3 regions of the Bacillus sp. 37MA genome follow, and region 1 is predicted to be linked to each of the others. Evidence: riboswitches for the same ligand, from Rfam matches in the RefSeq annotation. Region 1 holds a riboswitch; each other region holds the start of a gene.
What was found. A riboswitch is a leader RNA that binds a small molecule or an ion and turns the genes downstream of it on or off. The one in region 1 is predicted to bind thiamine pyrophosphate.
Positions count from the first base shown of each region.

Region 1 (7,967 bases):
TCGGTTTAAACCCAACAGCCTTTGCAATTTTATCCCGTGCTTCCCCCGAAGTGAACTGCCCTATATATACACGATACAGGCTAGACGTTGTCGTGGCAGCCTTCTCCGTTTTAGGAGCTACACCAACCGCTTTTGCAATACCGTCAGCTGTTGCCTAACATAGCGCATTAAAGTACGCCTGATTGTTTAGCAGCTCCATATCCATTCTTGGCCGTACTTCACTGCACCTGGAGAAAAACAGCCCAACAAAATTTGTTAAACTGTTTCATTTAACAAAACCCGAAACCTCATATACTTATGGTACGGTTCACCGCTACTAATCAAAATGAGGTTTAAGTAATCGAGTGTTTTTCATATTAAACAGGAATGGAGACTATGGGTAGTTATCCTATATTTGAATTTTCATTGAAGCCGTCTCCTAACTTCCACTTCATTTAATAAAAATAAGAACCCCCAGTACAACTATTAACAAAGAGAGTGAATAGGCCCAGTCTTTTGTTACTATTTTAGTTGTTTGATAATATGTTCTGTCCCTTGTACCCGTAAATCCACGTGCTTCCATGGCTATAGCAATTCGTTCTGATTTTCTTATTCCTTGAGTAAACAGCGGTAAAGAGTACCTCATAAAAGCTTTCCATCTATTTTTTTGCTTATACCCTCTGACTTTATGAGCAGTCTTCATTTGGCTTAGTTCAGATTGGAATAGCGGGATAAAGCGGAACCCCGCTAATAGCCCATACGCCCATTTAGGTGACAGTTTACATTGATGAATTAAACTCATAATGAACAACGTTAAGTCTGTTGTAGAGGTAAATAATAATCCATACGTTACAAACCCTAACATCCGCAAAGATATAGTTAAGCCATGATTCATACTCTCCTCAGTAATATGGAACCAGGCCCATTTCCAAATCGTTTCTTCTCCTTCTCCAAAAGCCGCCATCATCCAAAATACAAGAATAAAAAAACCTAAATAAGGAAAAAGCCTTTTCAAAAGGTAAGTAATTCTCCATCCGCCTAAAAAAATGCCGATTAATACAGCAACTAACCATATCAAAAAAGTCACTTTTGGATTTGAAATTGCCATTAGTAGAAACATAACTAAAAAATGAGAAAATAGCTTGCAAGAAGGATTTAGAGTAGCGAGGAATGAGTCGTTAGCCTTCATACCAAAATACACTCCTTTCGTGCCTGCATCAACTGGTAATGGAGTGGTGGAATTAACGCACTTTCACGTAAAATAGTTTGATTAGTAAATAACCCCTTTGGTGTCCCTTGATAGGTTACTCTTCCCTTGTTGAAGAGAATGACTTGGTCTGAAAATTCATCAACTACATCCATATCGTGGGTTACCATGACAATCGTTGTTCCCTGTTCCTGTCTCTCCTTTAAGCGTTTAATAAGTTCTCTAGCTGTTTTTTCATCTTGACCAAATGTTGGTTCATCAAGCAATAATAAAGCTTGATCAAACAATAACATCGTCGCAACACTTAACCGCCGTTTTTGCCCTAAACTTAGAGTAAAAGGGTGAGCATGATGATGAGATTCCAATCCAAACTCCTGTAACAGTTGTTTTGTTTTAGTATTAATTAGCTCTTCAGGCCAATTTCGTTGTCGGCCGCCAAAGGCAATTTCCTCAAATACAGTATCTGTTATAAATTGAAGTTCTGGATTTTGAAAAACAAAGCCTGCTTTTTCATATAATTCTCGATCTGACCATTTTTTTAATTCCGTATCTTGAAAGTGAATTTTACCTTTTTTTATCGGCTCCAAACGAATAAGACTTTTTAAGAAGGTGCTTTTCCCACTACCATTTTCTCCGACGATTGAAATCCATTCACCTTTATGTATTCTTAAATTAATGTCTTTCACTATTGTCTTTTTCCCATAGCCAATCTCAACATTTTCTGTACGGATAAAAATATCCTCTTTTCCGTATTCTTTCGTTTTTACTAGCGGCTTCTTTCCATACATTTTCGATAGTTTGATCGCTAATGGGTGTGAGTCATTTCGAACAACTTCCGTCCATTTTTCTGGAAATACCTTAGGTCGCCAAATACCCGCTTCTTCCATTTGATGATTAAAATTTAACAGAATCTCTTTTGGCTCCCCATCCCCGATAATATCTCCACTCTCATTTATGATAATGACCCGATCCATCCATTCGATGCAGCCATCTAGTACATGTTCTACAAATACCATCGTTTGGTTTGTCTGTTGGCCAAGTTGATTCAATAAATCAAATATCTCGTTCCTGCCAGCAGGGTCAAGTTGGGCTGTTGGTTCATCAAAGAACAATACTTCTGGTTCTAATGCTAATAAACAAGCTAACGCCAATCTCTGTTTCATCCCACCTGATAGTGTTTCAATTGGTGTTTTTTTATCTATCTTTAGCCCTACTTTATTCATCAAGTCAGAAATCATTTTGTCCATATCTTTTCGCGGAATTGATCGGTTTTCGAGACTAAAAGCAATCTCTTCATCCACATGAAGCATGCAAAATTGAGAATCAGGATCTTGAAACATCACACCAGCATCTTTCCTGAGAAATACTTCACCACTTAACTCTGCCTCAATATGCTCAGGGATAATCCCTGCAAGAGCGGAAATCAAAGTAGACTTCCCGCTCCCACTAGGCCCTAGTATTAATACTTTCTCTCCTTTATTTATTGACAAAGTAATATTACTGAGTATTTTTTCAGATCGATTATAAAAGCGAATGGAAAGATCTTTACATCCCAGAAACATTTTCATTGCCGATTTCCCTTTTCCTTTTTTCCTTCATAATTTCATATTGTTCTAAAACACCTGTTTTTGCGAGTGCGTCCACGACTACCTTCGCTAACAAACCACCAAGAATCATTCCGCTAATGATATGAATTACTAACGTGGTAAAAAGTACTCCCGTAGTGTAGTATCCAAAACCGTTGGCCATTAAGTTATAGATCATGCCTCCAACCGCTGCAAGAGCCCCCGATAGCATTAATGTAAAGAGAGTGTAGCGTTTATATCTGAATATCGCGAATGCAATTTCTGAACCAATACCTTGAAAGACACCAATTAAAAGAGCTGATAGACCAAAATGACTTCCAGTTAATAATTCAACAGCTGCTGCTGCAACCTCTGCAATAAACGCAGCTCCTGGTTTACGGATTATATACGCTACTATTGGACTAGCAATCACCCAAATTCCAAACATAAAACCTGCACCCGTCGGCCCCACAATAGCGGAAATCGGAATCCAAAGCGTAGACCATCCTAAATAGATCACTCCACAAGCCACCGCTAGAATGACAGTAAGAACGACTTCTTTCATCTTCCAATCCATCATTTCACTACCTCCATTTTTACAGGCCATTCTTCAAGTTTATAGGCCATATCCCAAAACATATATTCAAGCTGACAACTTAATAAGAAATGCTCTTTCATCTTTTCTTTTTCTCTCTCTGTTGCTTCCTTTGCCCACTCATCTAAACGGGCACAAAATTTTGGTGTTATCGAATCTGTACGATTACCATAAAAATTTATCCACTCATAAAATGGATGAGAACGATCTGGATTAACCTCAGTTAATAATCTTTTTCCAATTTCCCAATATGTCCACGGACATGGTAATAACACAGCTAAAATTTCCCCTAATGTTCCTTCATGTGCAACTGTAAGCATATGACGGGTGTAATGAAGGGCAGATGGAGCTAACGGATACCCTTGTAATACCTCAAATGGAACACCTGCAACTTGACAAAAATTATTATGTGGATGGGTTTCACTGTTTAAAACAAATGAAATTTGCTGATTAAACATAGCCATATCTTCACGTTTCTCACACTTTGAAACCGCTATTCCATAGATTCTGGTAAAGGAATTCAAATATTCAAAGTCCTGTTTAACATAATGAATTAATTGTTCCTTTTTTAATTCTCCATTGGCAATTCCTTGTACAAAAGGATGTTCAAAAATCGCATTAAAGATAGGCGTTGCTTCTTTCCTCAGTTCTGCTGAAAAACTCATACTATTTCCCCCTTATTGGTTAAATGGGAAGACACTAGATGAAGCGACTAAAAATTAAAAACGAAAAAGCCGCTCCAAAAAAGGAGCGGCAGAATAATTGTATATATCCATACACAGACTCCACTTTCCTACGCTAGTATTACCTAGATCAGGTCCAAAGGGTCCAGGATCACTCCTGTCTCAGCCATTAAATGACTCCCCTAGTGGTCTTCCTATTAATTTAATATTTACTCTACACACGCTTTCTAATAAAGTCAATCAAAATTCCAAAAATTTTCATGAAGCTGACAACACGAACATGCTATTTGATTTTTTAGATCCCTAGATGTTATAAGTTATATATTTGGGAAGAAACTTGGACTTCCATTTATCAAACGATTTGGTTCAAGGGTACATATTACCGAAAAAAATATTAATTGGACTCAAAATTATTTTAGGTAAATAATGATACTTTTTACCTAAAATGGGAAGACAAAAACATAATTCTTTTGAATTGTGCTCTGTTAAGGTCTAATATTGATTTTTGTCTGGTTTCTTAAACTAATGCACCCGTTAGTTGAATAAAAAGATTAATGGATTTCTTGTAGCAATAATTCCATTTCATCTTTCAGACTGCTTCACATTTCCTCACTCTGCTCTCCCATCACTTCTGCTGATGGGTATTTGTTTCGATAAATAACAGCATGTTTTAGTTTCAAATATGCACTTAACGGAAAATCAAATTCATTCCATTTTTCGCGGTAGCCAACGAGACCATTTCTTTTAAAATCATAATTAATATTAAGAATGCTAGCGGTATGGAGTATTCGACTGGTACTCAAGTCTTTCTTGAAAAGAAAATTGAAGATGTATGGTATAATGTTCCTATGAAAGCTGAATCTTTTACTGAAGAAGCAATTATTCATCCTCAGTAATCTATTCATGAAGCAATTTATAAATGATGGCAGCTACAATAGCTCCTAATGTTGTAGCTACAATATAAATCCATAAATATTCTAATTGTCCAGACATAAGCGCTGGACCTATATCACGAGCAGGATTCATTGATGCCCCACTTATAGGTCCAGCAAACATTAATTCTAAACCTATTGTTGAACCTATAGCAATACCTGCAAAGGATTTTACTGCTTTTCCATGAACGGCTGATCCAAATATGACCATCATTAATAAAAAGGTAAGTATAAATTCCAATACAAATGATTGCTGCCATGAATATCTAGGCATATTCGCTCCTAAATTAGCTACATTACCGAACATCGCCAATAAAGTTGAACTTGCTGCAATAGCTGCAATGATCTGAACAATAATATATTGAATAGCTTCTTTTATAGAAATATCTCGACTAACTAAAAATCCAATCGTTACAGCAGGATTAAAATGAGCGCCAGAAACGTGACCAAACGTATAAATTAACGCTATAACGACTAAGCCGAATGTTAGGGCAATGCCTATATGTGTTAAACTTTCTGTCAATGTGTTACTGATAATAGCTCCAGTACCGGCGAATACTAAAAAGTAAGTACCAATAAATTCCGCAATTAATTTTTTCTGAGTTATTCCCGTATTCATAATTAAAAATTAATTCCTCCTATTTTAAAAAATCAGAAATTTTAAACTAAAAAGCCACCTTAAGAAACTAAGTATTTTATAACATGTACATTCTCCTCCTTTTATGAAAATGATAATCATTATCAATTATTATAATATTAAAAGGTACAATAATTGTCAATACTATTTTTATATAATAAGTAATTTGCAGATATATTGTCCTCCTTTTCTGGTGATCGGTCGCTTTTGTTGCTTTGAAATAAAGTTTGATCAAAACACGCTCTTTCTATACTCAATTGGATCATTCTTTTATAAAAAAGTTTGATCATTTCTGTGATCCTTCCTCAATTAAAGCGCCCGATTGTTGAACAAAATAAACCTTTTTTCCCTTTCTGCCTTTTTAATATAAGTGAGGATTAAGCCCGAAATCTCACACATAACAAAATATCTAATATATATCTATCGTTTAAAGGACAGGCATTTTATATAACTGAAAACGATCTCGTTATTTTTCTTATTCAAAATAGTTGTTTTCTTGTTTAATTTGATCTATTCTCATTTTTCCCCATTCATACATCATCTCAACGATTGGTAATAACGTCATACAATGTCAGTCATTGAATATTCGATTTTCGGAGGAATGTCTGGATACACTTCTCTATGAACAATTCCATCATCTATGAGTTCACGTAATTGATTTGTTAATATCTTATAGGATATTTTTGGGAAAAGCCTTTGAAGTTCGCTGAAGCGATGTGGCCCTTCTACACCTAAATGCCACAAAACAACAACTTTCCATTTTCCACTAATAATTGATAAGGTATATTCTTTTTCACAATGATAATCATGATAACGTGAAAACTTGTTTGGAAAAGAAGCCCTTTGGAATTTATTCCGGACGGCTTCTTTTCATAATTTGATGAATTAGCGTTTTCGTCTTCTAAAGAAACATTTCTACTTTATTAAAAAATTCAGTACCAACCATTTAAAAAGTAACGAAAACGTTTTTCTTAACAGTCTACTTTTCTGAAATAACGATAAACTTTTTCTAATTTCTTTATTTGTTTTCCCTTAGGACTTTCCATATTGCCAAATTCAAAAAACTTCACTTTTTTGATTCCTACAAAATTAAATAAGGCTCTTTTCATCAATATTTTATGTGCATTATTCAACCAGAGAAGCGGATAATTTGTAGGTCCCTTCATCGTTGAAATACAAACAACCGATCTCCCCTTCAAAAGTCCTTCTGGCAGAAGTCCACCCTTATCTTTGTAGGCAAAGTCTGAGGCAAACATTTGGTCTATATACCCCATAAGCATAGCGGGAGGTCGTCCCCACCAGATCGGATACACGAAAACTATTTTATCGGCCCAAATAATTTGTTCTCGATATTTTTCAAGTTGGGGATCGGAGTGTATATCCCTTCTGCGTTTTTTCTCATTGAAAACCAGGATCGGATTAAACTCCTTCTCATATAAATCTAGCACCTTTATTTCCGCTATATTGGGGTTCTCACTACTTCCTTGCATGACTTTTTTCAAAAATGCATAACTTAGGCTCTGATGATTAGGATGCGTATAAATAACCAGTGCTTTCATCGTACCACCTCTTTACTTATCATTTGATAAATAAATCGTAGCACACCCTATTTTTAGTTGTCAAATGATAATTGTTTTTTGATAATCATTTTGTTATCGTGTCAATAGGAGGTGATCCCTGTGGACAAAAAAGCTTTTTTTCATAAATTTGTGGCCTTTACTACCGCTGTTCATCAAGTGTCACATGAAATTACAAAAGATGTTAAATCCGATGCCATTACCCCCGTTCAATATAGTATTCTTGAATATATAGCGGTTAGTCAGCCTGTTACCCTTAGTCAAATTAGTGATTGTCAGCATATGTCCATGCCGAACACGAGTCGTGAACTGAAAAAACTAAGCGAAAAAAAGCTATGCGAAAAATTTGCCGTTGCCGAAGATCGACGAAAGCAATATATCCGTCTTTCCAAAGATGGGGAAGCCATTATGAACGAAGCCTTTAAACGTATAGAAGCCCGTTTCCTGCAACGGATAAAGGATGCTTCTGAAGAAGAGTTGGAAGAAATCGACCGCGCTCTGGATGTGCTTCACTCAAAAGTGTTTTATTCTGGTAAATCATTGTGATAGGCGTAAAGGCGTATCGTGTGGTACCGTAAAACGACGATAAGCTCTTCTCCTAATAGGAAGAGCTTGTCTGTTCATAATCCTCAAGTTCAAAGTAATGCCATAACTCAATGGTAGCCGCATAAAAATCTTCATCAAACTTTGGGCCATCGTAATCGATTGCTATTTGAGAACGGTACTCTTTTTCTAAACATTTTTCAGAAGTTAAGCCTTCTATTTCGTCTCCACAATGTCTCTGCAAACCCA
Region 1 covers NZ_KB889752.1:858,347-866,313, reverse strand. The annotation lists gene A3M5_RS0104765 (energy-coupling factor transporter transmembrane component T family protein) at 431-1,168, opposite strand; gene A3M5_RS0104760 (ABC transporter ATP-binding protein) at 1,165-2,754, opposite strand; gene A3M5_RS0104755 (ECF transporter S component) at 2,732-3,328, opposite strand; gene tenA (thiaminase II) at 3,328-4,011, opposite strand; TPP riboswitch at 4,120-4,223, opposite strand; gene A3M5_RS26560 (immunoglobulin-like domain-containing protein) at 4,809-4,925, shown strand; gene A3M5_RS0104740 (MIP/aquaporin family protein) at 4,927-5,580, opposite strand; partial or broken gene A3M5_RS24360 (winged helix-turn-helix transcriptional regulator) at 6,074-6,372, opposite strand; gene A3M5_RS0104735 (NAD(P)H-dependent oxidoreductase) at 6,570-7,157, opposite strand; gene A3M5_RS0104730 (MarR family winged helix-turn-helix transcriptional regulator) at 7,278-7,721, shown strand; gene A3M5_RS23630 (hypothetical protein) at 7,774-7,962, opposite strand.

Region 2 (7,967 bases), 2.6 Mb from region 1:
TCCTTGTTCCATTAATAGACGATGTAATAATGACGCTTCCACCATTTTTTTTCAAATAAGGTATAGAATATTTTAACGTTAAAAAGGTGCCGGTTAAATTCGTCATTATAACGGAATTCCAGTCGTCCGGATCCAAATGTTCAAGCGGTGTAAATGTCCCATTTTGTCCGGCATTTGCAAATACAATATCGATGCCATCCCACTTCGCAGCCGCTTCATTAATCGCTTTTTCCATCTCATCTGCTTTTGACACATCCGCTTTTACATGCAAAGCACGGTCTTCGCCGATTTTTTTCACAAGATCATCTGAATTTTCCGGGCTCCGATCCAGAAGGATGACATTGGCTCCCGCTTCTGCAAAACGAATGACTGTTGCGCGGCCAATGCCGGAACCCCCGCCTGTGACGAGCGCTGTTTTTCCTTTTAACGAAATATTCATTTATTTTTCTCCTTTCTTAATGACGCATACTGGTTCTCGAATCGTAACTTTCTCTTCTATAAAAACGGGTAACCCATTTTCCTCTATTTTAAACAAGGCAAGTTCATTTGAATCTTGATAAGCTGTAACTAAATACGGTGCGTCCGGCAACACGTAAAAACTGCGTGGTGTTTTCCCCGCTCCTTCTACGTGACGCGGCTGTGAAAGTGCACCTTCTCCTTGAATATCAAAAATAGCAAACCCGTTCCATCCACGAATAGACACGTATAGAAACCTCTTGTCGGGACTAAATTGTAGATCAGCACCTGTATGCACGCCGGTGTATCCGGCCGGAAGCGCAGCGATTGTGTCTAAATGCATAATATTTCCGCCAATTTCCACCTTGTAAATTGAAACAGTTGAATCTAGCTCATTTATGACATATAAAACCGGCAAGTCCGGATGAAAAAGCGCCATTCGTGGTCCCGAACCCGGTGCTGTTTTCACTTTCTTTACGAGCTTAAGTTCATTTTTTTCATATACAGCAAGCGTATCGGTTCCAAGGTCGCACACGACTAGATGCAACCCATCTGGAAACGGTGTAACAGAATGAACATGCGGTGCATCTTGCCGTTCTGCATTCGGTCCGCTTCCTTCATGTTTCACAAATGCCGTTTTCGTCAAGCGATCGCCGTCGCGTTCATATTTTGTCACTGATCCCCCATAATTGGCGGTCCAGGCTGATGTGTCTTCTGCATAAATATGACATGGTGCCATTTCACCCGCATCTGCTGTCGCTCGTCTATCCAATCCTTCTTCATCAATTTTAAAAAGATCTACCTGACCCTTCATCATTTCGGATGCCGCAAATAAATATCCTTCTGCTTCTGCTAAAAAAGATGGATTTTCAGCACCGGCGTATCGGCCCGTCACATTTAACTTTTCATTGTCCGTATCCACATTTACCTTATAAATGCCTGGTTCTTCTTTTTTCGCATAGCTGCCAATCCAGATTATATAATTCAAACAGTCATCTCCTCTATTTTAAACATCTCTTTTCTTATTACCCGCCATTCTCTTTTTCATACGTAAAAAGAAAAGTTTACACTTTTTCTGGTATATATTTTTCAGCAAACGTATGAAATTGGCGGGCTGACTGCCAGAACCGCACAATTCAGAGAAAAAACATGCGACATTAAAAGAAATGCTGTTTGCCTACAAGATACATTCATATAACTGATCACTGTCGTATCACTCGGCTTTTTATTAATAGAGCTCCCTTACTCATTTTATCGGATTCATTTTCATCGTTTTTTTAACCGGCACATTCCGCTTATTTATTACGCAGAGAACCGTGAACCTAGTGTCTACTCAACACTAAAAAAGAAAAAAGCTCAAACGCGATGGACTGCGTCTGAGCTTTTTTCTTAATTATTTATTTGTTTGTTTCCATCATTTAAATGAATCAATTCATCGACCGTTAATTCATAAAGCTGACGGTTACCATATTTAAAAATCCCTTTTTTCATTAACCGTTCAATCCATATCATTTGTTCCTTCTCTGTTTGCATACGGCTTCCCCTTTTTTCTTATTACCTTTATTCTATTCCCTATATGCGCATGTTATGAAACATATTTCACGACATATTTTTACAAAAAATAAAATAAAGCTTGTTTTCAAATAAATTCCGTCATTTTGTCTTGTGCTTTTACAAATCATTTTCATAGGTGACATTATCTGAATAATATGATAAGCTAAAAAAAATTGAATATTAATCCACTGGAGGTGCCTTTTTAAAAGGCTGAGATCAAAGTGATTACTTTGGGATTCCTGGAACCTGATCCAGTTCGTACTGGCGTAGGAAAGTGGCGAGACCTTTATTTATATTGTGTTATTTATACAGCGCTGCTTTCCATACTGGGAAGCAGCGCTTTTTGTATGTTTAAAAATGGAGATGATGCATTTGATTCATGCAGTAACGGACGGTACCGGCCTTTCTGAAAAAGCTATAGTGACTGCTGCCTCTCTTTATCCAAATGTTGAAGCGATTTGTATACGCGAAAAGCAGTTATCTGAAACAGACATTGATTCAAAAATAAAGCACATGATAAAACGCGGCATCTCGCCCGAGAAATTAATCGTTCATTCCTGCCCTGATATCGCTGTTCGTTATAGATTACAAGGGGTTCACTTTACGGAATTCGATGAACGCTTGAAAATATTCAAGCGTTCCCATCCAGACATCCAGGCCGGCAAATCTGTTCATTCTGTAGATACAGCGAGACAAGCAGAGATAGATGGCGCTGACTACATTTACTTCGGCCATATTTTCACGACCCCTTCAAAAGAAGGTCTCCCCGGTCGCGGACTAAATGCGCTGCGCGGTGTAACAAAGGCCGTTTCTATTCCTGTCATCGCAATCGGCGGCATTCATTCCGGTAACGTGAAAACAGTAATTGAAGCGGGCGCGGCTGGTGCGGCGATGATTTCTGCTTTTTTTAAAAAAGAGGAGTGAAAACGATGAGACGATACGATGTCATTATTGCTGGCGGCGGTGTGATTGGCTGTTCAATTGCCTACCGGCTAGCGAAATCTGGTTTGTCTGTGGCGGTGTTTGACGCCGGTACAGCAGGTAAAGCGTCGATTGCAGCAGGCGGAATGCTCGGTGCTCAAAATGAATTTGAGTATGAAAACCCGCTTATGAATATAGCACTTGAAAGCCGGGCGATGTTTCCAGATCTTCGCGATGAGTTGTTCGAAGAGTCCGGTGTGGATATTGAATTGCGCAAAGCCGGACTGTTAAAAGTAGCGGCTACAGCCGATGATAAGCCAGCTCTTCTCAAGCAGTATGCCTTTTTATCCGGCAAAGATGCATCTGTTAAGTGGCTCGAACCAGATGATGTGCCGTCTGTAGAGTCGTGTATGTCAATTGAAACAGCCGGTGCCATTTATTTAGAAAAAGACAATCAGGTGAAAGCACCGTTGCTTGCCCGCGCGTTTTTGCAGGCGGCGGTGAATGCTGGTGTGCACGTGTACGAACGAGAGGCTGTCATTCGCGTCGTAGTGGAAGCGAATACAGTATGCGGTGTACAAACAGCCCGCGGAGTGTTTCATTCAGACCGGGTCATTAATGCGGCCGGCGCGTGGAGCGGTACATTATTTGCGGAAGCGGATTTCATGCCTCCGATCATTCCGGTAAAAGGCGAATGCATATCAGTGAAACTGAGCGAAGCGGCGCCTGTAAAAACCGTTTTTGCCGTTGATGGCTGTTACATCGTGCCAAAGCGCAATAAGGAACTGTTGATTGGTGCGACATCTTATCCCGGCTCGTTTGACTCATCTGTTACAGCAGGCGGCATCCGCTCTTTATTAAACCGGGCGGCGCGGCTTTTGCCAGTGCTTGACGAAGGGATCATTGACCGTACATGGACCGGGGTGAGACCGCAATCATCTGATGGATTGCCAATTATCGGCGCCCATCCTTCGATTAAAGGCCTTTCCATATGCACAGGTCATTATCGGAATGGTATTTTATTAAGTCCTGTAACCGGGGTGTTAATGGAACGGTATTTGAATGGCTGTGAAAAAACAGCCGCTGTTCTTGCTCCTTTCTCTCCATCCCGGTTTCAAACAAAAAAGGAGGAATTACTTGTATGAACATGACCGTAAACGGACGTGACGTGCAACTTCCAGATCACGTCACAACAGTTCGCGATTTGCTTGATCACTTTAAGTTGAATAAAGAAATGGCTATTGTTGAACTTAATCAATCGATTTTAGACAAAACAACACGCGATGATGCGGCGCTCAGTGATGGCGACCGGATTGAAATCGTTCAATTTGTAGGAGGCGGATAATATGTTAAACATTGGACCTTATTCATTTAAATCTAGATTGTTGCTCGGAACCGGGAAATTCCCGAATTTCGATATTCAAAAAGAAGCGGTAGAAAAATCAGAAACAGAAATTTTAACGTTTGCGGTACGCCGGATGAATATTTTCGAACCAAATCAACCGAACTTTTTAGAAAAGATTGATGTAAAGAACTATACGTTGCTGCCAAATACGGCTGGCGCGAAAACAGCGGAAGAAGCGGTCCGCATCGCAAAACTTGCAAAAGCATCCGGACTTTGTGACATGATTAAAGTCGAAGTGATCGGCTGTAATAAAACGCTATTGCCAGACCCGATTGAAACACTAAAAGCATCTGAAATGCTGCTTGAAGAAGGGTTTATCGTTTTGCCCTACACGTCAGATGATGTGCTGCTCGCAAAACGGCTTGAGGATCTTGGCTGCCACGCGATTATGCCAGGTGCATCGCCAATCGGCACAGGTCTTGGCATTATCAATCCGCTCAACATCCGTTACATTATTGAACAGTCTTCTGTACCAGTTATTGTCGACGCTGGAATTGGCGTGCCTTCTGATGCGGCAAAAGCGATGGAACTCGGTGCCGATGGTGTCCTTCTTAACACAGCAGTGTCGGGTGCAAATGACCCAGTGAGAATGGCTGAAGCGATGAAATACGGCGTTCTCGCAGGACGTGCCGGATTTGAAGCTGGACGTATCCCGAAAAAGATGCATGCTGCTGCTTCAAGCCCACTGGAAGGAATGAGTGTACTTTGACCGAACGGTATTCGCGCCAAGTACTATTCCCCGGGATCGGAAAAAATGGGCAGGAAGCACTTCGCAATAAGCATGTCTTAATTATTGGAGCTGGTGCACTCGGTGCAGCGAATGCCGAAATGATCGTCCGTGCCGGCGTTGGCCGCATCACAATCATTGACCGGGATTATGTTGATTTTTCCAACTTACAGCGTCAAAACTTATACACCGAGCAAGATGCGATTGATCGGATACCAAAAGCGGACGCTGCAAGAAAAAGGCTTCTGTCGATTAACTCGGACATCATCATTGATTCATTGACTCTTGACGCAGATGCTGATTTTTTTGAGCGATTTTTATCTCGCGAAGTTGTTGACCTCATCATTGACGGCACCGACAACTTCGACATCCGCTTTATCATTAACGATGCTGCTCAAAAATATGAAATCCCGTGGGTATACGGCGCTTGTGTCGCATCAGGCGGTCTGTCACTACTTGTCATCCCCGGAAAAACGCCATGCCTTCATTGTTTAATGGATACAATTCCTCAAGCAGGTGCTACGTGTGATACAGCTGGGATTATTTCTCCTGCTGTTCAAATGACGGCTTCTGCACAGACCGCAGAAGCATTAAAATGGCTAACAGGCAATGCCGATGCTTTACGCGGTACGGTTTTTTCATTTGATTTATGGACGAATCAGTTTTCATCAGTTGACGTAGCCAGACTACAAAAACCGGACTGCCCATCATGCGGGGCAAATCCAGTTTATCCTTTTCTTTCATATGAACGATCGACAAAGTTTGCTGTATTATGCGGACGGGATACCGTTCAAATCCGACCAGCAGGCATTGACCGGCGCGATCTCCATCTTTTATTTGAAAACGTGAAAAAGAATGCCGATGTAACGCATCAAAATGCCTTTTTGCTTTCATTTAAAAATGATCCTTATACAGTTACCGCGTTTAAAGATGGCCGCGTATTTATACAAGGTGTATCCTCTGTAGAAGAAAGTAAAAAAGTATATTACCGCTACTTCCAGTAACCCCGTCGTCAAACCGGCGGGGTTACCTGCTGTAGACGTTCGGGTTCCCCCATATTCTAGGTGTCGTTCATCACACCTTTTCCTTTTAAAAACTACAAGCATTTATTCTTTCGACTAAAAAAAGCCCTGAATCACAGGGCCCTTTCACTTATCTTACTAAACTTTTATGGTATCCATATAGAAAATCCGTTGCGCTATAATCGTTTGCTTCACGTGATTTGAAGATCGTATCACGTAGCAATAGAGACAACTGATCTTCTGCATGGATAATTTCGCCCCACGTTCTTGCAGTTGTTTGCACTTTTGCTGTACGTGGAATACGTTGTTCTTGATAGTTTTGAAAAATCGTTTCGTAATCGTTTTCATTTTTCAACAGTTCATCTGCCATACATGCCGCATCTTCAAGCGCCTGACATCCACCTTGCGCTAAGTATTGGAGCATCGGGTGAGCCGCGTCGCCAAGAAGTGTGATCTTCCCTTTCGTCCAGTTATCAATTGGTAAGCGGTCGTACATCGGCCAGCGTATTTGACGCTGAATGAATGACAGAGCATTGACAACGAGCGGATGGCATCCTTCAAAGCGTTTATCCATTTCTTCAGGTGTACCCCAGTCTTCTGATCCTTCTTTATATTCAAACGATTTAAATACAACAACCTGATTGTATAGTTCACCACGGCGAACTGGATATTGAACGAGATGAAGATTCGGTCCGATCCACATAATTACGTCATCAAGGTTGTTATCTGCTGAGATTTCATTAATTGGAATTGTACCGCGGTATGCAACATATTCAGAGCAAATAGGCTCATCGTCGCTAAATAGTTTTCGCATGTTCGATTTAAGGCCGTCTGCCCCGATCAATGCTTCTGCCGCAAATGTTTCACCACGCTGATTCGTTACTAAGATACCGCTTTCATTTTCAACCGCCGATTGAACAGCTTGATCATTGAATAAAGTAATTTTATTAGATCTTTGGCACGCTTCCAGTAACACTCTATGCAAATCGGATCTGTGCATGACAATGTATGGCTGGGCGTAACGTTCTTGAAATTCCTCGCCAAGATCCAACGCTGTTAATTCTTCTCCTGTATACACATCTTTTAATACAAGACGTTTTGGGAAGACAGCTAATTTATTAATTTCGTCAACCAGTCCAAAACGATCAAGAACCGCCATTGCATTTGGGCCAAGTTGAATGCCAGCGCCTACTTCTCCAAATTGTGGAGCTTGTTCAAGAACCGCTACTGTTTTTCCTGCTTCTACCACACCAAGTGCTGCTGCCAGTCCACCAATACCACCGCCAACTACGATTACTTCGCTTACATGCTCCATATAAATTCCTCCTTCTTTATTCCACTAATAGAGAACTTAGTACATCATTAATATAAATTCTAAGCTATTTCTTTGTTTGTGTCAATATTTTTCGTGAAATTCAGCCATTCCCCTTACAATATTCTGCTTTTTTCAGCAAAAGATGACGAACATGAAAAGAAAATATAAAAACAAAAAAGCAGGTGTGATGAAAAATCATACCTGCTTTTCTCATTCTTTATTTAATTCTCACGTCAAATAATTGCTTACTCCACTAATTTAGCCTCTGCTATTTTGATTTTCTCTTGATCAGATCTATTGGTCTGATTAAGATAGTAAGCTTGCTTTGCAGGAACGAAAGATAAAGCGATAGCCGCAATCAGACCTGGTATAGCAAAAGCAATAAAATTGAATTGAATCGGTAATGTAACGGATAATAGGAATCCTCCTAATATCGGACCAAGCATTCCACCCATTCGACCAATTCCAGAAAACATTCCTAGAGCTGTAGAACGTATAGTTGGTGAATAGTATTGTGATATATAAGCTTGAACAATATTTTGAGCCCCAATTGTAGCAGCTCCTGCA
Region 2 covers NZ_KB889752.1:3,491,909-3,499,875, reverse strand. The annotation lists gene A3M5_RS0119255 (SDR family oxidoreductase) at 1-439, opposite strand, end outside; gene A3M5_RS0119250 (lactonase family protein) at 440-1,444, opposite strand; gene A3M5_RS24940 (Fur-regulated basic protein FbpA) at 1,846-1,989, opposite strand; TPP riboswitch at 2,191-2,300, shown strand; gene A3M5_RS23320 (thiamine phosphate synthase) at 2,383-2,934, shown strand; gene thiO (glycine oxidase ThiO) at 2,940-4,076, shown strand; gene thiS (sulfur carrier protein ThiS) at 4,073-4,276, shown strand; gene A3M5_RS0119225 (thiazole synthase) at 4,278-5,045, shown strand; gene A3M5_RS0119220 (ThiF family adenylyltransferase) at 5,042-6,067, shown strand; gene A3M5_RS0119215 (FAD-dependent monooxygenase) at 6,216-7,400, opposite strand; gene A3M5_RS0119210 (MFS transporter) at 7,646-7,967, opposite strand, start outside.
Region 2: it holds a riboswitch for thiamine pyrophosphate, as region 1 does, so the genes downstream of both, A3M5_RS23320 (thiamine phosphate synthase) here and tenA (thiaminase II) in region 1, are expected to answer to the same signal.

Region 3 (7,967 bases), 410 kb from region 1:
ATGCAGGCGTTAAAACAGTCAGTGACGAGCAATTTACGCCAGAATACTATGGAATTGTTTTCCCGAAAGGCAGCGAATTGAAAGCAGAGTTTGACGAAGCGTTAAACACACTTTATGAAAATGGAACGTACACGGAAATTTATAAAAAATGGTTTGACGAAGAGCCAAACCTCGATGTATTAAAAGAAGCAGCGGTGCAATAAATAAAAATCAAAAACGGCTGTCCCTTTTTTATGGACAGCCGTTTTTGGCGGAAGAAAGGAGAAAAATAGTATGGATTTTCGTTTTGAAATCGTTCAGGATTACATGCCGTTTTTCTTGAAAGGAATGGCCGTAACAATTGGCGTGTCGCTTGCTGGCATATTAATAGGTCTTATTCTAGGCTTGTTTATTGCTCTTGGTAATATGTCCTCGAATAAACTTATTCGGCTGCCATTTAATATTTATATTAATATTTTTCGGGGGACGCCATTACTTGTTCAATTGTTAATTATCCATTTTGGGATTGTGCCGATGTTTATGTCACCTTCGGATCCACTCGTATCTCTCATTATTGGACTCTCATTAAATTCCGCGGCGTACATTGCGGAAATTTTTCGTGCAGGTATTCAATCGATTGATAAAGGGCAGATGGAAGCGGCCCGTTCTCTCGGAATGACGCGCGTGCAAGCCATGAAACTTGTTATTTTACCGCAGGCAGTGAAACGCGTTATTCCGCCGCTCGGCAATGAATTTATCGTCCTGTTAAAAGAATCCTCTCTCGGATCCGTTCTTGCGGCGCCGGAGCTCATGTATTGGGGCCGTGCAGCAGCCGGGCAGTATATTCGTATTTGGGAACCGTACCTGACCGTGGCCCTTATTTATTTAGTGCTGACACTTTCTCTTACGTACTTGATGAACTACGTTGAAAGGAGAATGAAAACTGATGATATCCGTTAAAAACTTAAAAAAATCGTTTGGGGATAATGAAGTCTTAAAAGATATTTCACTGGATGTTGATTCGCAGGAAGTCGTTGTTGTGATTGGGCCATCCGGTTCCGGGAAATCAACGTTTATTCGTTGTTTAAATATGCTTGAGACGATTAACGGGGGTCAAGTCCTCATTGATGAGAAAGATTTAACCGATAAAAACATAAATATCAATACCATTCGCACCGATGTTGGTATGGTGTTTCAACACTTTAATTTATTTCCGCATAAGACGATTCTTGATAATATTACGCTTGCACCGATGAACGTGCGTAAGATGAAGAAAAAAGAAGCAGAAGAAAAAGCAATGGGGCTTCTGGAGAAAGTCGGTCTTGCAGAAAAAGCATCCGCTTATCCCGAGTCGCTTTCTGGCGGACAAAAGCAGCGTGTGGCGATTGCACGTGCGCTTGCAATGGAGCCGAAAATTATGTTATTTGACGAACCAACTTCTGCACTTGACCCGGAAATGGTCGGCGAAGTGCTTGAGGTCATGAAACAGCTGGCGAAAGACGGAATGACAATGATCGTCGTCACACATGAAATGGGCTTTGCTCGTGAAGTGGGGGACCGCGTCATCTTCATGGATAACGGCTACATTATCGAGCAAAATGAACCGACAGCGCTGTTTGATAAGCCGCAGCATGAACGAACGAAAGCATTTTTAAGCAAAGTACTTTAACGAAAAAAGGAGGTCTCCGGCACTCGGAGACCTCCTTTTTTAAAATTGGTGAATAAGCGCTTCGATTTCAATTCCTTCAAGTGTTTCCTGCGTCATCAGTGCTTCAACGAGCCGGTCAAACGCCGTTCGGTGTTCTTCAATAAGGGTTTCGGAACGTGCTAATGCCAGTTCAAACAATTCAATCATTTTTGTTTCTTTGTCGGATTGTCGGAATGTAATGGTAAACCGATCTTGAAAAATACCGGTATCCACCATCCGTACTAAAATTTGTTTCGCTTGCTGCACATCACCGCTGACACCGATGGAATGTTCACCGAGATAAAGCCGTTCTGCTACACCACCGGATAAAATCATCGCTACTTGGTCAATGAGTTCACTTGCCGTTGATAAGTGAAGCTCTTTCGGAACAGGTGCTACATAGCCAAGGGCATGTCCACGCGGAATGATCGTCGCCTTTCGGACGGAACCTGGCTTTGTGAGTGCGGCAACAAGAGCATGTCCCGCTTCATGAATCGCCACGCGCCGTTTCGTAGCTGGATCGGCGAGCGGACGCGTTGACGTGCCGAGAATGGTCCGGTCAAGCGCATAGTCAAAATCTTTCTTTTCAATTGTGTCACGGCCACTCCGGATCGCACTTCTGCTAGCTGTTTCAAATAAAGCAGACAGTTCAGCGCCGGAAAAGCCGACGGTTGCTTCAGCTAAATCATGTAGCATGGCGGCGGCGTTGTCCGCCATATTTTTGCCGCGCGCATGAATGTCGATAATTTCTTTCCGGCCTCTTGCATCGGGAAGTGTCACATGAAACGAGAAATCGATGCGGCCGGGACGAAGAAACGCTTCATCCAGCATATCTTTCCGGTTCGTTGCAGCAATGAAGAGCAGCCCGTCGTTATCGTGGCCGCCGTCGAGCTGTACGAGCAGTTCGGTCAATGTTTTTTCACCTTCTTCACCGCCATTTGTTTTCCGGCGGCCAGCCAGCGCATCCACTTCATCGATAAAAATGACAGCTGGTTTTTGTTTCCGGGCTTCTTTAAACAGATTGCGAACACGTGATGCGCCGACGCCGACAAATAATTCGGTAAAAGCTGATCCGCTTGATGAGAAAAAGGAAGCACCCATTTCACGAGCAATGGCTTGGGCAAGCAATGTTTTTCCCGTACCCGGTGGCCCGTACAATAAAATGCCGCGTGGCGGTTCGATGCCAAGTCGTGTGGACAAGTCTTTTTCTTTCAATATGGAAAGTGTTTGCAAGATGTCTTCCTTCATTTCATCTGACAAACCACCAACGTCTTGTAATGTGATATTCGGCAGTGGACGGGCATGAGAGACACTATTTTTCATTGAATGGGCAACACCAACGCCGCCTTTCTTGCGATAAATATAAAACCCGATTCCTGCAATGATTAAAATGAAACCAATGGCGATCCAATTTTCATACGCCTCCGCTTTTACATATTCGTAGCGAATATTGTACGTTTCATTCAATCGATCCACAGCTGTACTTCCGGGCGAAATATAAGACGTATATTCTCCGCTTTTCGTGGAAATATGAAGAGTACCATCTGGATGTTCTTCTAGCCCGACCTCTTGTCCCTTTTCTTTTTGGATAATGTTTTCCACTGACGAAAATGGAATAACGGTCGTTACATTTGTTTTCTGTACATACCAGAATACACCGGCTGCAAGCAGTAAAAACAATACAGCTGCTTTCCACAGCAATCCGGGACGTGTCTTCATCACTATCACACTCCCTTTTCTAGAATACTTCTATTATATGAAAAAAAGAGTCATCTTGAAAGCGGAAAACATTTCACAAAAAGGTAGGAGTAAAATGTTTATGGAAAAAAACAAAAATTATGAGTCATAGAAGGTAAAGGCATGATAAAAAGCTCTCTGCTTTTTTTATGACGCTAATAATGTTATCATGAAGACTGATTAATTTTATCTGAAATGGAGATGTTTGTTATGGCTAAAAAAGGTACGATTGAAATGGAAAATGGCGAAAAAATTGAGATTGAATTTTTCCCAGGGGATGCTCCTAACACAGTAGCTAACTTTGAAAAATTGGCGAATGAAGGTTTTTATGATGGCGTTGTATTTCACAGAGTAATCCCGGGGTTTGTTAGTCAAGGCGGCGATCCTACAGGTACAGGAATGGGCGGAAGCGGCACTACGATCAAATGTGAAACTGCCAACAATCCTAACAAACATGAGGCAGGAAGCTTATCAATGGCTCACGCAGGGAAAGATACAGGTTCAAGTCAGTTCTTCTTAGTACATGAGCCACAGCCTCATTTAGATGGAGTTCATACTGTTTTTGGAAAGGTTACATCAGGCTTAGAAACAGCTAAAAACATGAAACAAGGCGACAAAATGAAAAAAGTAACCGTATTTGAAGCGTAATCAATGTTGACCGGCCCCGCGCCGGTCTTTTTTATGTTATTATAGTTGGCATAAGAGGAGTTGACGGCCATGATGGAAGAACACGCGGCATGTGCCGCCGAAGAGCAGAAAAGCCACCATCCCGAAAGTGTCAAGAAAAACTTAGTGACACGTCTGAACCGCATTGAAGGGCAGATTCCCGAAATAAAAGGCATGATTGAAGAAGATATGTACTGTGATGATATCGTTACGCAAATTGCCGCGACACAGTCTGCATTAAACAGTGTAGCAGCGATGCTTTTAGAAGGGCATGTAAAAACATGCGTGACTGAACGCATTCAAGAAGGCGATCTTGAAGTCATTGAAGAACTTATTGTGACCGTACAAAAATTAATGAAAAAATAAACAGGACTACTGGGGGTGCCAATATCATGGCTGAGAGGGAATTCTTATCCTAACCCCAACTACCTGATCCGGTTAATACCGGCGTAGGGAAGTAGCAATCACTGACGACAAACCGGATCAGACGTATTGCTGATCTGGTTTTTTGTATGGGAGGAATTTTATGTTTTCACCGAAAAATATGGCGATCATGGCACTGTTGACAGCCATCTCTGTACTTGGCGCCACATTTATTTGGTTCCCGGCGGGTGTGGCCAAAGCGTATCCTGTGCAGCATGCTATCAATGTGTTGTCTGCGATCTTGCTTGGACCAGGTCCAGCTCTTGTCATTGCTTTTATGACAGCTGTTGTTCGAAACTTGTTAGGGATCGGTTCGCTTCTTGCGTTTCCTGGAAGTATGATTGGCGCGCTGCTCGCAGGTTATGCTTATAAGAAATGGCAGAAGCCTTCATTTGCGGCAGCGGGTGAAATCATGGGAACGGGTGTAATAGCATCTCTTGTATCTGTACCAATAGCAAATCTATTTTTAGGAATGGAAGCAGCCGCCCTCTTTTTTATGCCAGCCTTTCTCATCAGCAGTATAACGGGCTCTATTCTTGGTGTCATCGTAGCCATTCGGTTACAGAAAACAAACATTTTTAAAAAGTAGGAAGGATGGAAACAGATGAACAATGTATTTGCAGCAGAATTGCTTGAACATGTCAGAAAAAATAAACCGCTCGTACATAATTTAACGAACACAGTCGTCACAAACTTTACGGCTAATGGTCTGCTTGCACTCGGTGCCTCACCGGTCATGGCAGATGCAGTGGAAGAAGCAGCTGATATGGCGAAAATCGCCGGTGCAGTTGTGTTAAACATCGGTACGTTAACAGCATCGAAAGTCGATGCAATGATTTTAGCAGGAAAAGCAGCGAACGAAGCGGGTGTTCCGGTGTTATTTGACCCTGTTGGAGCAGGTGCAACACCATACCGGACCGAAAGTGCAAAACGAATTTTAGCGGAAGTAAATGTGGACATTTTACGTGGAAATGCCGGTGAAATTGCGGTTTTATGTGGACAATCGGTTCAAGTAAAAGGCGTGGATGGCGGCGGAAATGCGAATGTTCGTCATCTTGCAAAAGAAGCAGAAAAAATGCTCGGCGTCACGTGCGTTATTACAGGAGCGGAAGATGTCGTTGCAGGAAATGAATCATTTATTGTTCAAAATGGCGATCCGATCTTAACGAGTGTGACAGGAACGGGCTGTCTGCTCGGTTCAGTGATCGCATCGTTTTGTGCAGTCGAAAAAAACTATGCAAAAGCAGCGGCCGCCGCACTCATCTTTTACGGGGTAGCAGCCGAGCGCGCAGTAGAAACATCAGGGCCAAATCGTCCAGGTACGTTTGCCACAGCGTTTTTAAATGAATTATCGTTAACAGGAAGAGATGAAATCATTCAACAGGCGAAATGGGAGGAATGGAACCAATGACGATTCGTAAAGCATTAACCATTGCTGGTTCGGACAGTGGGGGTGGAGCAGGTATTCAAGCCGATTTAAAGACATTTCAAGAGCTTGGTGTATTTGGCACATCCGTATTAACAGCTGTCACTGCACAAAATACACTTGGCGTTCACGGTGTGTACCCAATGAGTGTGGAAGCGATTGAGAAGCAGATTGATGCGGTTGCGTCGGATATTGGCGTAGATTCATTGAAAACGGGCATGTTATTCTCGGCTGACATTATTGAAGCAGTCGCAATGAAAATAAAAGAACATCATTTTACAAATGTTATCGTGGATCCAGTCATGATCGCAAAAGGAGGCGCGCCGCTATTACAGGAAGAAGCGATGGAAGCATTAAAAACAAAATTGCTGCCGCTTGCGCTCGTCGTGACCCCGAATATCCCGGAAGCAGAAGTGATCTCAAAGCGAACGATTAGATCAGAGGAAGATAAGAAAGAGGCAGCGAAGGTGATTGCGGCACTCGGTGTGAAAAATGTGCTCATTAAAGGCGGACATGACGAAGGAGCCGTGACATATGATTTGCTGTACGATGGTGAAGAGTTCCACACATTTACAGGAAAGCGAATTGACACGAAAGATACGCATGGAACGGGCTGTACATTTTCTGCCGTGATGACAGCAGCGATAGCGAAAGGTGCATCTGTGCGAACAGCAGCTGAAATGGCGAAACAATTTATTCAGGCGGCGATTGAAGATGGAATTAACATCGGCAGCGGGCACGGTCCGACGAATCACTGGGCGTACCGGCAGCGGGGTGGATGCTAATGAAAAGAGAACAACTGGCCGTTTACTTTATCGCAGGCACACCTAACTGTAAACGGTCGATTGAAGAGACATTGCAAGCAGCGATTGACGGCGGTATTACAATGTTCCAATTTCGTGAAAAGGGAAAAGATGCATTGGCAGGAAGCGCAAAAAAAGAGCAGGCTGTTCGTCTACAAGCTCTTTGTCGAGAAGCAAATATTCCGTTTATTGTAAATGATGATATCGAACTGGCCGTTGAAATTGGCGCGGATGGTGTACATATCGGACAGGAAGACGAAGCAGCTTCTAGCGTCCGGGGAAAAATAAACGGAGGCATCGTTGGTGTATCCGTTCATACGATGGACGAAGCGAAAAAAGCAATCGCAGACGGTGCAGACTACGTCGGAACCGGTCCGATTTATCAGACAGGTACGAAAACCGATACGGGGCCAGTTGCAGGAACGGCACTCATTAAAACGATGCGGGCCCAAAATCTTACTATCCCGATCGTAGGCATTGGCGGTATTACCATTGATAATGCAGCGCCCGTTATTGCTGCTGGCGCAGACGGTGTTTCGGTGATTTCAACGATTAGCCTTGCAGATGACGTAAAACAGGCCGCTGTAGAACTGAAAGCGGCTGTTGAAGGCAGCAATTAAAAAGAAAGAGAATAATGAACGATATAAAGCCTTGATGTTTCTCACTAATGAGAAATTCAAGGCTATTTTTATAAATGAAGACGGTGAATGCTCAATGTCAACATCCCTTTCTGCTCGAATAGTATAATCAATGAAAGCTGTTATAAATGTTGTTGTTTAACAACATTTATAACAGCTTTCCGTTTTTTACAATACTTAAAACATAGAGTTTAATATGATCAATCTTAATCGATGACATTATACAAAAACCTATAAGTACTAGTATTTTTTAGTATGTAAGATGAATGACATCATTTTATAGGATGATCGATTATCGATATATAACGACGTTATAGAAGAAATAAACAAGGCTAATAGAATAAGAGGATAACAAAATTTAACACGATTAGAACAAAAGGAGTGATAGCATGTTTTTTGAAATATTGTTTAGCGGTCAATCGTTATGGAATCCCCCCTATTTAATAGGCGTTATTTGTGTAGCTGTACTATATATTATATTAATGAAAGCCTTTACAAAAACGAAAATGTATCAAAAACAACCACTTCTCTTTTTCTTCAGTTTATTTCTATTTTACGTAACTATTGCCAGTCCTTTATCAGCAATGGGGCATCTCTCATTCAGTATG
Region 3 covers NZ_KB889752.1:450,763-458,729, forward strand. The annotation lists gene A3M5_RS0102425 (basic amino acid ABC transporter substrate-binding protein) at 1-203, shown strand, start outside; gene A3M5_RS0102430 (amino acid ABC transporter permease) at 274-939, shown strand; gene A3M5_RS0102435 (amino acid ABC transporter ATP-binding protein) at 926-1,648, shown strand; gene A3M5_RS0102440 (AAA family ATPase) at 1,688-3,385, opposite strand; gene A3M5_RS0102445 (peptidylprolyl isomerase) at 3,614-4,051, shown strand; gene A3M5_RS0102450 (metal-sensitive transcriptional regulator) at 4,121-4,435, shown strand; TPP riboswitch at 4,437-4,542, shown strand; gene thiW (energy coupling factor transporter S component ThiW) at 4,596-5,081, shown strand; gene thiM (hydroxyethylthiazole kinase) at 5,097-5,903, shown strand; gene thiD (bifunctional hydroxymethylpyrimidine kinase/phosphomethylpyrimidine kinase) at 5,900-6,703, shown strand; gene thiE (thiamine phosphate synthase) at 6,703-7,341, shown strand; gene A3M5_RS22095 (cytochrome c oxidase assembly protein) at 7,749-7,967, shown strand, end outside.
Region 3: it holds a riboswitch for thiamine pyrophosphate, as region 1 does, so the genes downstream of both, thiW (energy coupling factor transporter S component ThiW) here and tenA (thiaminase II) in region 1, are expected to answer to the same signal.